Regions from separate parts of the Sinobacterium caligoides genome, predicted to be linked through region 4. Evidence: predicted binding sites of a transcription regulator. Region 4 holds the regulator's gene; each other region holds the start of a gene.
What was found. Region 4 encodes PhoB, which activates phosphate uptake and scavenging genes when phosphate is short. Its sites were predicted from a motif close to TGTCATAAANNTGTAACA; they were not measured.
Positions count from the first base shown of each region.

Region 1: EDC56_RS15075 (TIGR00153 family protein) is a predicted target of PhoB. The motif match lies at 930-947, and genes of this name have one in related genera.
Region 2: hexR (transcriptional regulator HexR) is a predicted target of PhoB. The motif match lies at 832-849, and genes of this name have one in related genera.
Region 3: EDC56_RS05075 (ethylbenzene dehydrogenase-related protein) is a predicted target of PhoB. The motif match lies at 1,374-1,391, and genes of this name have one in related genera.

Region 1 covers NZ_RKHR01000006.1:46,550-48,756, reverse strand. The annotation lists gene EDC56_RS15080 (inorganic phosphate transporter) at 1-162, opposite strand, end outside; gene EDC56_RS15075 (TIGR00153 family protein) at 181-858, opposite strand; gene tfpB (type IV pilus assembly ATPase TfpB) at 1,050-2,207, shown strand, end outside.
Region 2 covers NZ_RKHR01000006.1:299,224-301,430, reverse strand. The annotation lists gene EDC56_RS16260 (recombinase family protein) at 1-653, shown strand, start outside; gene hexR (transcriptional regulator HexR) at 947-1,810, shown strand; gene EDC56_RS16250 (response regulator) at 1,814-2,207, opposite strand, start outside.
Region 3 covers NZ_RKHR01000003.1:1,136,382-1,138,588, reverse strand. The annotation lists gene EDC56_RS05075 (ethylbenzene dehydrogenase-related protein) at 1-1,339, opposite strand, end outside; gene EDC56_RS05070 (lectin OAA family protein) at 1,570-2,207, opposite strand, start outside.
Region 4 covers NZ_RKHR01000003.1:382,106-384,312, reverse strand. The annotation lists gene purU (formyltetrahydrofolate deformylase) at 18-872, shown strand; gene phoB (phosphate regulon transcriptional regulator PhoB) at 972-1,682, shown strand; gene phoR (phosphate regulon sensor histidine kinase PhoR) at 1,753-2,207, shown strand, end outside.

The DNA of each region.
Region 1 (2,207 bases), on a different contig from region 4:
GATGGCGATCATAATCGCCTGTTTGACGGTGAGTGCCTTCGAGCCTACCGAGGTGCCCATTGCGTTGGCGACGTCGTTAGCACCGACCCCCCAAGCCATAAAGAAGCCAAATACACAGGCGAGGGTAAGAAGAATCGTACCGTAGTTAGCGATAATATCCATGGTGGTAAACTCTGTTGATTAACGGGCAATTAGGATTTGAAGTCGGGCGCCGACACGCTGCGAGGAATCGGCGAGGTCGCCGATTAGCTCAATGATTTTGTAGAGAAACATGACACCGATGGGAGGGAGGTCATTCTCTACCTTGAACAAGCTGGCGCGAATGGCGACCTCGAGTTCGTCGGTCTCAGTCTCGAGGCGATCTAGTTCGCTGATTAGCGCTTCGACAGTCTCAAGTTCACGGCCACTGAAGCCGGTATCGAGCAGTTTATCGAGCTCGTCGATGGCCTTGACCGCCTGCGCCGAGGTAGCGATGGCCTTTTTAACATAGCTTTCCATGGCTGCTTTAATCGCCTGAGGGATCTCCATCTCGCGCCCGAGCATGAGGCCGGCGATGTCCTTGGCGTTGTTGGCAATCTTGTCCTGCATGGTGACCAGCTCTAGTAAGTCAGAGCGCGGTACGGGCAGAAAGAGGTTCTTTGGCAGATGTAAGCGAATTGAACGCTTCATGTCATCGGCTTCATTCTCTAGAATGCTAATCTGGTTCTGCTGCTTGGCGGCCTGCTCCCAATCACTGACCAGTACGGCGGCGATAAAGTGTTCGAGCTGAGCGGCACAAGCTTGTGCTTTGATCATATGGCGCTGAATAGGCTTGATCGGTGATTGACCAAACATGTTACCAAAGGGGATGCTGACCATTGTGGGGCTCCGATGTTATTGGAAGCGAAAAATGCAGAGTGTGCGTTAATCGGCCTATTGTCGGGCACAAATGTTACAGCATTGTGACAGTCTGTCATCTGGCTGTAATATTGGGCGGTTAGCTGGCGCTAAGTAAACGGCTGTTGATAGTTTTAAGCGAATGATTATAAACCTTAAGTGTGGGGCTGCGAGTGAAAGCAAACAATGTGACAGAAACATTACGGTACTCCGCTGACGGTCGTATTGTCGATCTACGCTCGTTACTCGACGGCTTGTTGGCGTCCGGTCAGCTGTCGGAGCGCGATCACGGGCGGCTGGTGATGGCGTCGCGTAGTGCTGAACAGGCGGCGATGCACCCGATTAATTTTATCGCATCACAGCAACTGAGTGACCAAACAAAAAAGCATAAGAAGATCGATGTTAGCTGTATGTTGCAGTGGCTGTCGGAGCAGTCGGGTCAGCCTTGCATGAGGATCGACCCGCTCAAGATTGATGTTGCGGCGGTCAGCGCGGTGATGTCATACGCTTTCGCGAGTCGTCACCAGATATTAGCGCTAGCTGTCGACAGTGATGAGGTCGTGGTCGCCTCGGCGCAGCCCTGGGTCAATAGCTGGGAGGCCGACCTCAGTCATGTTACTAGCCGCAACATTCGCCGTGTCATCGTCGATCCTGCCGATATTAAAAAATACCAGGTCGAGTTCTATACTCTTGCTCGCTCGATTAGCGGCGCCAGTAGCGAGGCAGGGCAGGCTGCGGGTTTGACCAACCTCGAGGCGATGTTGGAACTGGGGCAGATGAAAGACCCCGATGCCAATGACGAACATATCGTCAATATTGTCGACTGGCTACTGGGCTACGCCTTCAATCAGCGTGCCAGCGATATTCACATCGAGCCGCGACGGGAGAGGGGTAAGGTGCGTTTTCGCATCGATGGCGTGCTACATACGATCTATGAGTTTCCGGCGCAGGTGACGACGGCGGTGATTAGTCGTATTAAGATACTGGGGCGTCTCGATGTGGCTGAGAAGCGTCGACCGCAGGATGGGCGTTTGAAGACGCGCCGACCCGATGCCGGCGAGGTTGAGCTGCGTTTATCGACGCTGCCGACGGCGTTCGGTGAAAAGTTGGTGATGCGTATTTTCGATCCGACGGTGCTCAACCAGGGCTTCGATGAACTGGGCTTATTAAAGGAAGACCTTAATCGCTGGCAGCGATTGCTGGCCAGCCCTAATGGCATCATCCTTGTGACGGGTCCTACGGGCTCGGGTAAGACGACAACGCTATATAGCAGTCTGCGCCGGTTGGCGAGTGATGAGGTGAACCTGTGTACCATTGAGGACCCGATCGAG
Region 2 (2,207 bases), on a different contig from region 4:
AAGAACAATATAGTCTCATACAACATAGACTGAAAACGAATAAAGAGAAAACCACACAGACGTCTAATAGCTACTTATTTTCAGGCCTAAAACTGTTAAAATGTAAACACTGCAACAACTACATAACATTAGCAGCAAAAGGAAAAAATAATCGTGGCAGGCTTTGCTGTAGAAACCGAGGTCAGGGTCATCACAGCATGTCGCTACCTCGGTCCATCAATGTCGACAATGCTGAGCAAGCAATGTTTAATTTTATTAAAGACATCGAACCTAGCGGGTTATTAGAAAATAATAAAAACGACAAGAAAAAAGAGATCGATGAAGCAAGAAGAATTATCGCCCGCCTTAGTAGCGCAATCAGTGGTGGTGGCGATCTAGAAACAACCAGAGATCAGCTAAAAGAATACAAAAAATTATTGGATAAATTACTCGGCGAAAATGACGAGATACACTACAAAAAATACAAGATTGAAAAATCGATTTCAAGCTTAAAAAAAATTCAAGATAGTAAAAATATTACACTTGAAGATTACCGAGAATTTCTCGCTAACGGCGTTGAAGAAGTCACCCTTGAATGGCTAGATCAAGACAGTGCTGAAATGCGCATCATGCTGCTATCCAGCAAGCAAAACGTCATCAAAATTAGCCTATAAGGGAGTGCTGAACGAAAATCGTACAATTATTCTGCTAACGCATCTAGATAACCACTCCTCTCAATCTAAACTCATATCCAGTAATAACTATTATTAGTTTAATTAACAACAAGATAGCGAAGAAGAAAAATACGCAAGCATACACTTTATTAAAATAAACTACCTCGTAACGGTTGTTTTTTGTACATTTACGACAAGATTGATGGAAAAAGTGCTTACGCCACAAGCAAAGGTATATACTGCTAAAATGCAATTCCGTCCCTCCAATGCGATCAACAAGTAACGGTAACCCTGTGAAAACAACCAACCTTTTGCATATGATCGACAGCAATATGAGCAATATGCGACGCTCAGAACGCAAAGTCGCCGAGTATGTCTTGTCACAACCGCACGACATTATTCACATGCGCATCGTCGACCTGGCACAAGAGGCCCATGTCAGCGAACCTACCGTGGTACGCTTCTGTCGCGCCATCGGCTGTGATGGTTTTCAGAGTTTCAAGCTGACACTCGCCCAACAGCTTGCCGCCGCTCCTAGCTTTGTCGAATATACGATTGACGAATACGACTCGGTGATGAACTACTCCACCAAGGTCATTGACGCCACCATAGAGACACTCACCCGCGTGCGCGACGCCCTAGATCCCGAGGCACTCGAGCAGGCGGTGATTGCCCTGAGCGGTGCTAATCGTGTTGATTTCTATGGTTTTGGCGGCTCCTCTTCCGTCGCGATGGATGCACAGCATAAATTCTTCCGCCTACAAATGATCTCTGCCGCCTACTCCGACGCCCACATTCAGACCATGGCTGCACTCAGCCTAAATAAAGGCGACATCGTCGTGGCGATTTCACAGACCGGCCGCACGCAAACCCTACTCGACTCCATGAGTTTGGCGCAGGATGCTGGTGCCCTGGTGATCTCGCTCTCACCCAGTGGTACCCCGGTCTCAAGCAAGGCCGATATTCCCATCTTCATCGATGTCGATGAGGATACTGAGATATTCACCCCCATTTCCTCACGCATCGCCCACCTCTCTATCATCGACATTCTCGCCGTCGGCGTCGCCAACTCACGCGGCGATGAGCTGACAGAACACCTGAGGAAAATAAAGCGTGGCCTGCAACCACTGCGGATCAAGAACAAACTCTATCGCTAGCCCTCAACGCCGATAGTCGGCTAGCGCTGCGGTGAACTGCTGCAGCAAGTGCTGCAACTGTTGTAATTGCCGTGCCGATAGCGCCTGATCAAGGCAGCAATACTCCAGTTGTTGCGCCAACGTCACCAGCTCATCGGCGCCATAGTTCGCTACCGATGACTTCAGTGAGTGCAGCAGACGCTGCAACAGCGCCCGATCATCGCACCGATGTGCCAGTAGCAACTCCTGAATTAGCAGCTCGAGGCTAGCGAGCGTGGTCCGCCGCAACAGCTCAAAGCGCGCCACTCCCAATCGATCGTATAGACCACCGATTCGTTGCCCACTAGCAAGCACCGCATGGCAATGAGGCCGCTGCACATACGTCGTCATATCAGCACTAACCGAGGCCTCGCCAGAG
Region 3 (2,207 bases), 750 kb from region 4:
TGTATAAAACAGAGGGCAAAATACTGCCGACGGGGTATTGGTCGTTTTCTGCCTGATAGGGGCGACTGTCGTACCAACGCATAACGGTTTCTTGCTCGCTCGCGCTATTTGCTGTGGCGATAGGCAGCCGTTTGGGGGTGATTCCCTCTGGGCTATACCATTGCCAATTCATCCGATAGACCCCCGACTCACTGGCGTCGGGATGATAGCCCGCGGTGTAGCGACGGAGTCCGGCGCGTAGGATGTCGGGGGGGCCGATATAGTTGTCGTCCATCAAACGCATATTGTTACTACGTACCGCCTTCCAATGCCACAGGTCGACAAGACCTTTTTCGACATAGTGATAACCTTTGCCCGACCAATTTTGTGGCTTGTCTTCGAGTGGCTTCGGCCCTAAATGCGCAGAGCCTGCGGCGGCAAAGTCGCAGTTGTTGGCTATCATCATGGCCAGCTTATCTTCGTAGTACTGCTGCTCATCGAAGTGTTGGAAGCCGTTTTCTTTTACCTGCCAGCCCTGTGCTGTCTTTTCCAGGGGGAGGTGTTGTAGGCTCTCCGTGGTGTCTGGCCATTGGATAAGAAAGAAGGCATCTTGGCCATTGTGCAGGGCCTTCACGGTGATAGGAGTTGTGCTCGCGCCTCTACTACCATGGCTATAGACGGTTAAGCTTTTCGCCTGCTGCCAGATGGCCTCGTCGGCCTTGCCATCGATGGTGATTGCGACATCCTCAGCAATGCGTTTAAATACTAAGGAGTGTGCCGATGTTGCTTTCAAGGTATAGCTGACAGCGATGATGGTGAGTGTCATCACGGACAAAATAATGACTTGTTTTTTTCTCAGCTGCATCAAGGGTGACAGTATGTGCTGTAGCGTGGAGCAGCCAAAGGTGAGCAGATACACGACGCCGTGGGCGAAGATATAGCCGATAAAAGCTAAGGCTAATAGATAATGAATCAATAGCAGGTCAATAGAGGCCAGTGCGATGTTTTCGCTATACAGCAGGCTGCCACTGATGATGCTGAGCACGCAGATGATGTACAGTAAACGGTTAATCAGTTTGTGGTACTTCTCTAACGTTGTTGCTGAGCTATTGCTTGGGCGGCTGATCAGCCGCTTGCTATAGCGTAAGTAGGCGTATACTACTGCGGTCAAGCTAAAGACTAGGCCTGAGAGAAAGTGCCAGCTGTGCATCTCCCCCTGTGGCAGCCAATCGCTGATAGCTAATAGATAGTCATGGTCTAAAATTGCGATACGTAAGCCGGTCAGCAAGCTGATCAAAATACATGTGATTGCAACAAGGTGTAATACGGCCCAAAGCGATTTATTATTATTGATCATCATACCTCCTGAATATGGCACAACGATAACAAGCGAATGCTAATTTTTTATGACGATAACGCTACAGTAATGAAAATAGGGCGCAACACGGTGTGTTAATGATTATCCCGATGAATAGTAAAGCTGAAGAGACAGGGAGTGGGAGAGGGTAGGGAAGAGAATAGAAGGTAAGAAGATAAGGGGACGCTTGCGGCAAGCCTTGCCGGTGATGGTCACCAGCAAGGCGACTCAGTTTAGGCGGGCTCGGTTTCGCCGACTACCGATGCGGATATAGCAATGCTACCCTCGTTGAGGTAGGTCATTTCGCCGCTTAAGGTCTCGCCTTGATCATCCGTCAGCAGGGATAACGCGGTTACTGGTTGGTTATTACGATAACCAATGACCCAGATCCCTGCGGGCTGCCATGGAGCACTACTACCGCCCCATTGATTTTGCACTTTGTAGTTATTGGCGCCAATTAAGCTCGCCTTGAAGCCGATAGCCCCCTCGTTCGCGTAGGTCATCGTGCCGGTCAGTGTCTTACCGTTGTCGTTGGACTGAACGTCGATCGCAATGACGGCTTGGTCTAGGCGAGAACCAAGCACCCAGGTGCCTCCTTCGCGCCAGGGCTCCTGGCTGCCGCCCCACTGATTGACGACCGTAAATGCTTCGCCGGGTGCTCGGCTCGCGTTAAAGCCAATAGCACCTTCGGATTCATAGGTGGTCGTACCTGAAAGCGTGTTGCCACCATCCGTAGATTTGACACTTAAGGCAATAATACTTTGATCAGCGCGAAAGCCGAGTATCCATTGGCCTGCATCATGCCACTGAGCATCACTACCGCCCCACTGGTTTTCGACGCGATAGTTGTTGCAGCCATGGCGTGTTGCCC
Region 4 (2,207 bases):
TTTATATAGGTTTTGTTATGGATCGTACCTTTCGCCTGATTATCTCCTGCCCTGACAAGGTGGGTATTGTTGCCGCTGTTAGTCAGTTTGTCGCTGATCGTGACGGTTGGATGACAGAGGCTAACTACCACGCTGACCGGGATACCGGGCAGTTTTTCATGCACAGCGAGATCCTTGCCGATAGTTTGAATGTGAGTTACGACGAGTTTTATACACAATTTGCTGAGTTAGCAGATCGCTTCGATATGCAATGGCGTTGTAATGATTCTGATGTACGCAAGAAGGTGGTGTTGATGGCGAGCCATGCCTCGCATTGTTTGGCGGACATTTTACATCGCTGGGAGAGTGGGGAGCTAAATTGCGATATTGTGGCGGTGATTGCCAATCATGAGAATTTAAGAGCAATGGTGGAGTGGCATAAGATCCCTTACCATTACATTGACTTTAAAGGCCAAGAGAAGGCGGTTGCAAACGCACAAGTTGAGCAACAGTTGTCAACGCTAGATCCTGATGTGATTGTTTTAGCACGTTATATGCAGATAGTGCCACAAGCCTTGTGTCAGAAATACAGTGGCAAGATTATCAATATCCATCACAGTTTCTTACCTTCCTTTATTGGCGCTAACCCCTATCAAAAAGCCTTTGATAGGGGAGTAAAGCTGGTCGGTGCGACGTGTCATTATGTGACAGAGCAGCTCGATGAGGGGCCGATATTGGATCAAGATGTGATTCGCGTCAGCCATCGTGACAGTAAAGACGATATGGTTCGTCTAGGAAAGGATGTCGAGAGGCGAGTGTTAGCGCGAGGTTTACGGGCGCACTTAGAGGATAGGGCGATGATTCAGGGTAACAAAACTGTCATCTTCGATTGATCGTTCTGTAGGGCCTGTAACATAGCTGTCACACAGCTGTCGTTAAATAGTCCTATACGCTGCAGTACGATAACTGAGGCTACTAATTATGAGGACGCTATGAGTAACGCAAAAATATTGATTGTTGATGACGAAGCGGCCATTCGTGAGATGCTACGAATGAACTTAGAGTTTAGTGACTTCGAGTGTGTCGAAGCGGCAGATGCGATTGAAGCGCATAGCAAGATACTCGATGAGCAACCAGATCTTGTGTTGTTAGACTGGATGTTGCCTGGAACCAGTGGTATCGAGTTGGTGCGTCGCCTCAAGAAAGATGATGGTGTGGCGGATGTCCCTGTCATTATGCTGACCGCTAAGGCTGATGAAAGTAATAAGATCCAAGGTTTAGAGGGTGGGGTTGATGATTACATTACGAAACCTTTCTCCCCGCGGGAACTTATAGCGCGAGTGAATGCCGTTTTGCGGCGTAGTGGCGCGAGTAATGACAATGAGAAGATTGTTGTTGGCGAGCTGGTGATGGAGCCGGATAACCACCGGGTTTTATTGGCTGGTACGATGATTAATTTAGGTCCCACCGAATACCGCCTGTTGAATTACTTCATGACGCATCAGGATCGGGTCTATTCACGTGCACAGCTACTTGATCGCGTCTGGGGAGGTAATGTCTATGTTGAGGAGCGCACTGTCGATGTCCACATTAGACGTTTGCGTAAGGCGCTTCAGCTCGACAGCGGACAAGATTTCGGTGTCTATATTCAGACTGTTCGTGGAGCGGGTTACCGCTTCTCAGAGCAAGGTGTGACTGTTTGACCTTACTCAGCCTGCTTTCTTGGGGCTGAAGCTTATTAGAGCGACGTTAACCTCGTTAGATGGAATCCGTGTGAATTACCAACCTGCTTTCAACCGCGAGATTCTTCGCGTATTAATTTTCGTCCTGCCCATCTCTGCAGTAGGGGGCGCTATGGGATACATGTTGCCTGCCATGTTGACAGGGTGCCTTTGCTTTGTGGCTGATCACCTTTGGCGGATGCATCGTCTGCGCCGCTGGCTTGAAAATACAGCTGCTTTAACCGATCTCGCTGAAGCCGATAAGCGCGTCGGGATGGTTCGCGAAGTGGCGCTTGATTACAGCCGTTTACGCAGCCGTTATGAAGAGCAGCATCGACGTCTTGGTGCCGCTGAAACTTATCTTCAGGAGGCGGCTTCCTCACTTTCTGATGGCGTTATTGTCGTTGGTGGAGGGGGAGAGCTTACTTGGGCTAACGGTTCGGCGAAAAAGTTAATAGGCGTTTCTTTCCCTGGCCATTATAAGAAGTTGCTAGTGAATGTGATCGT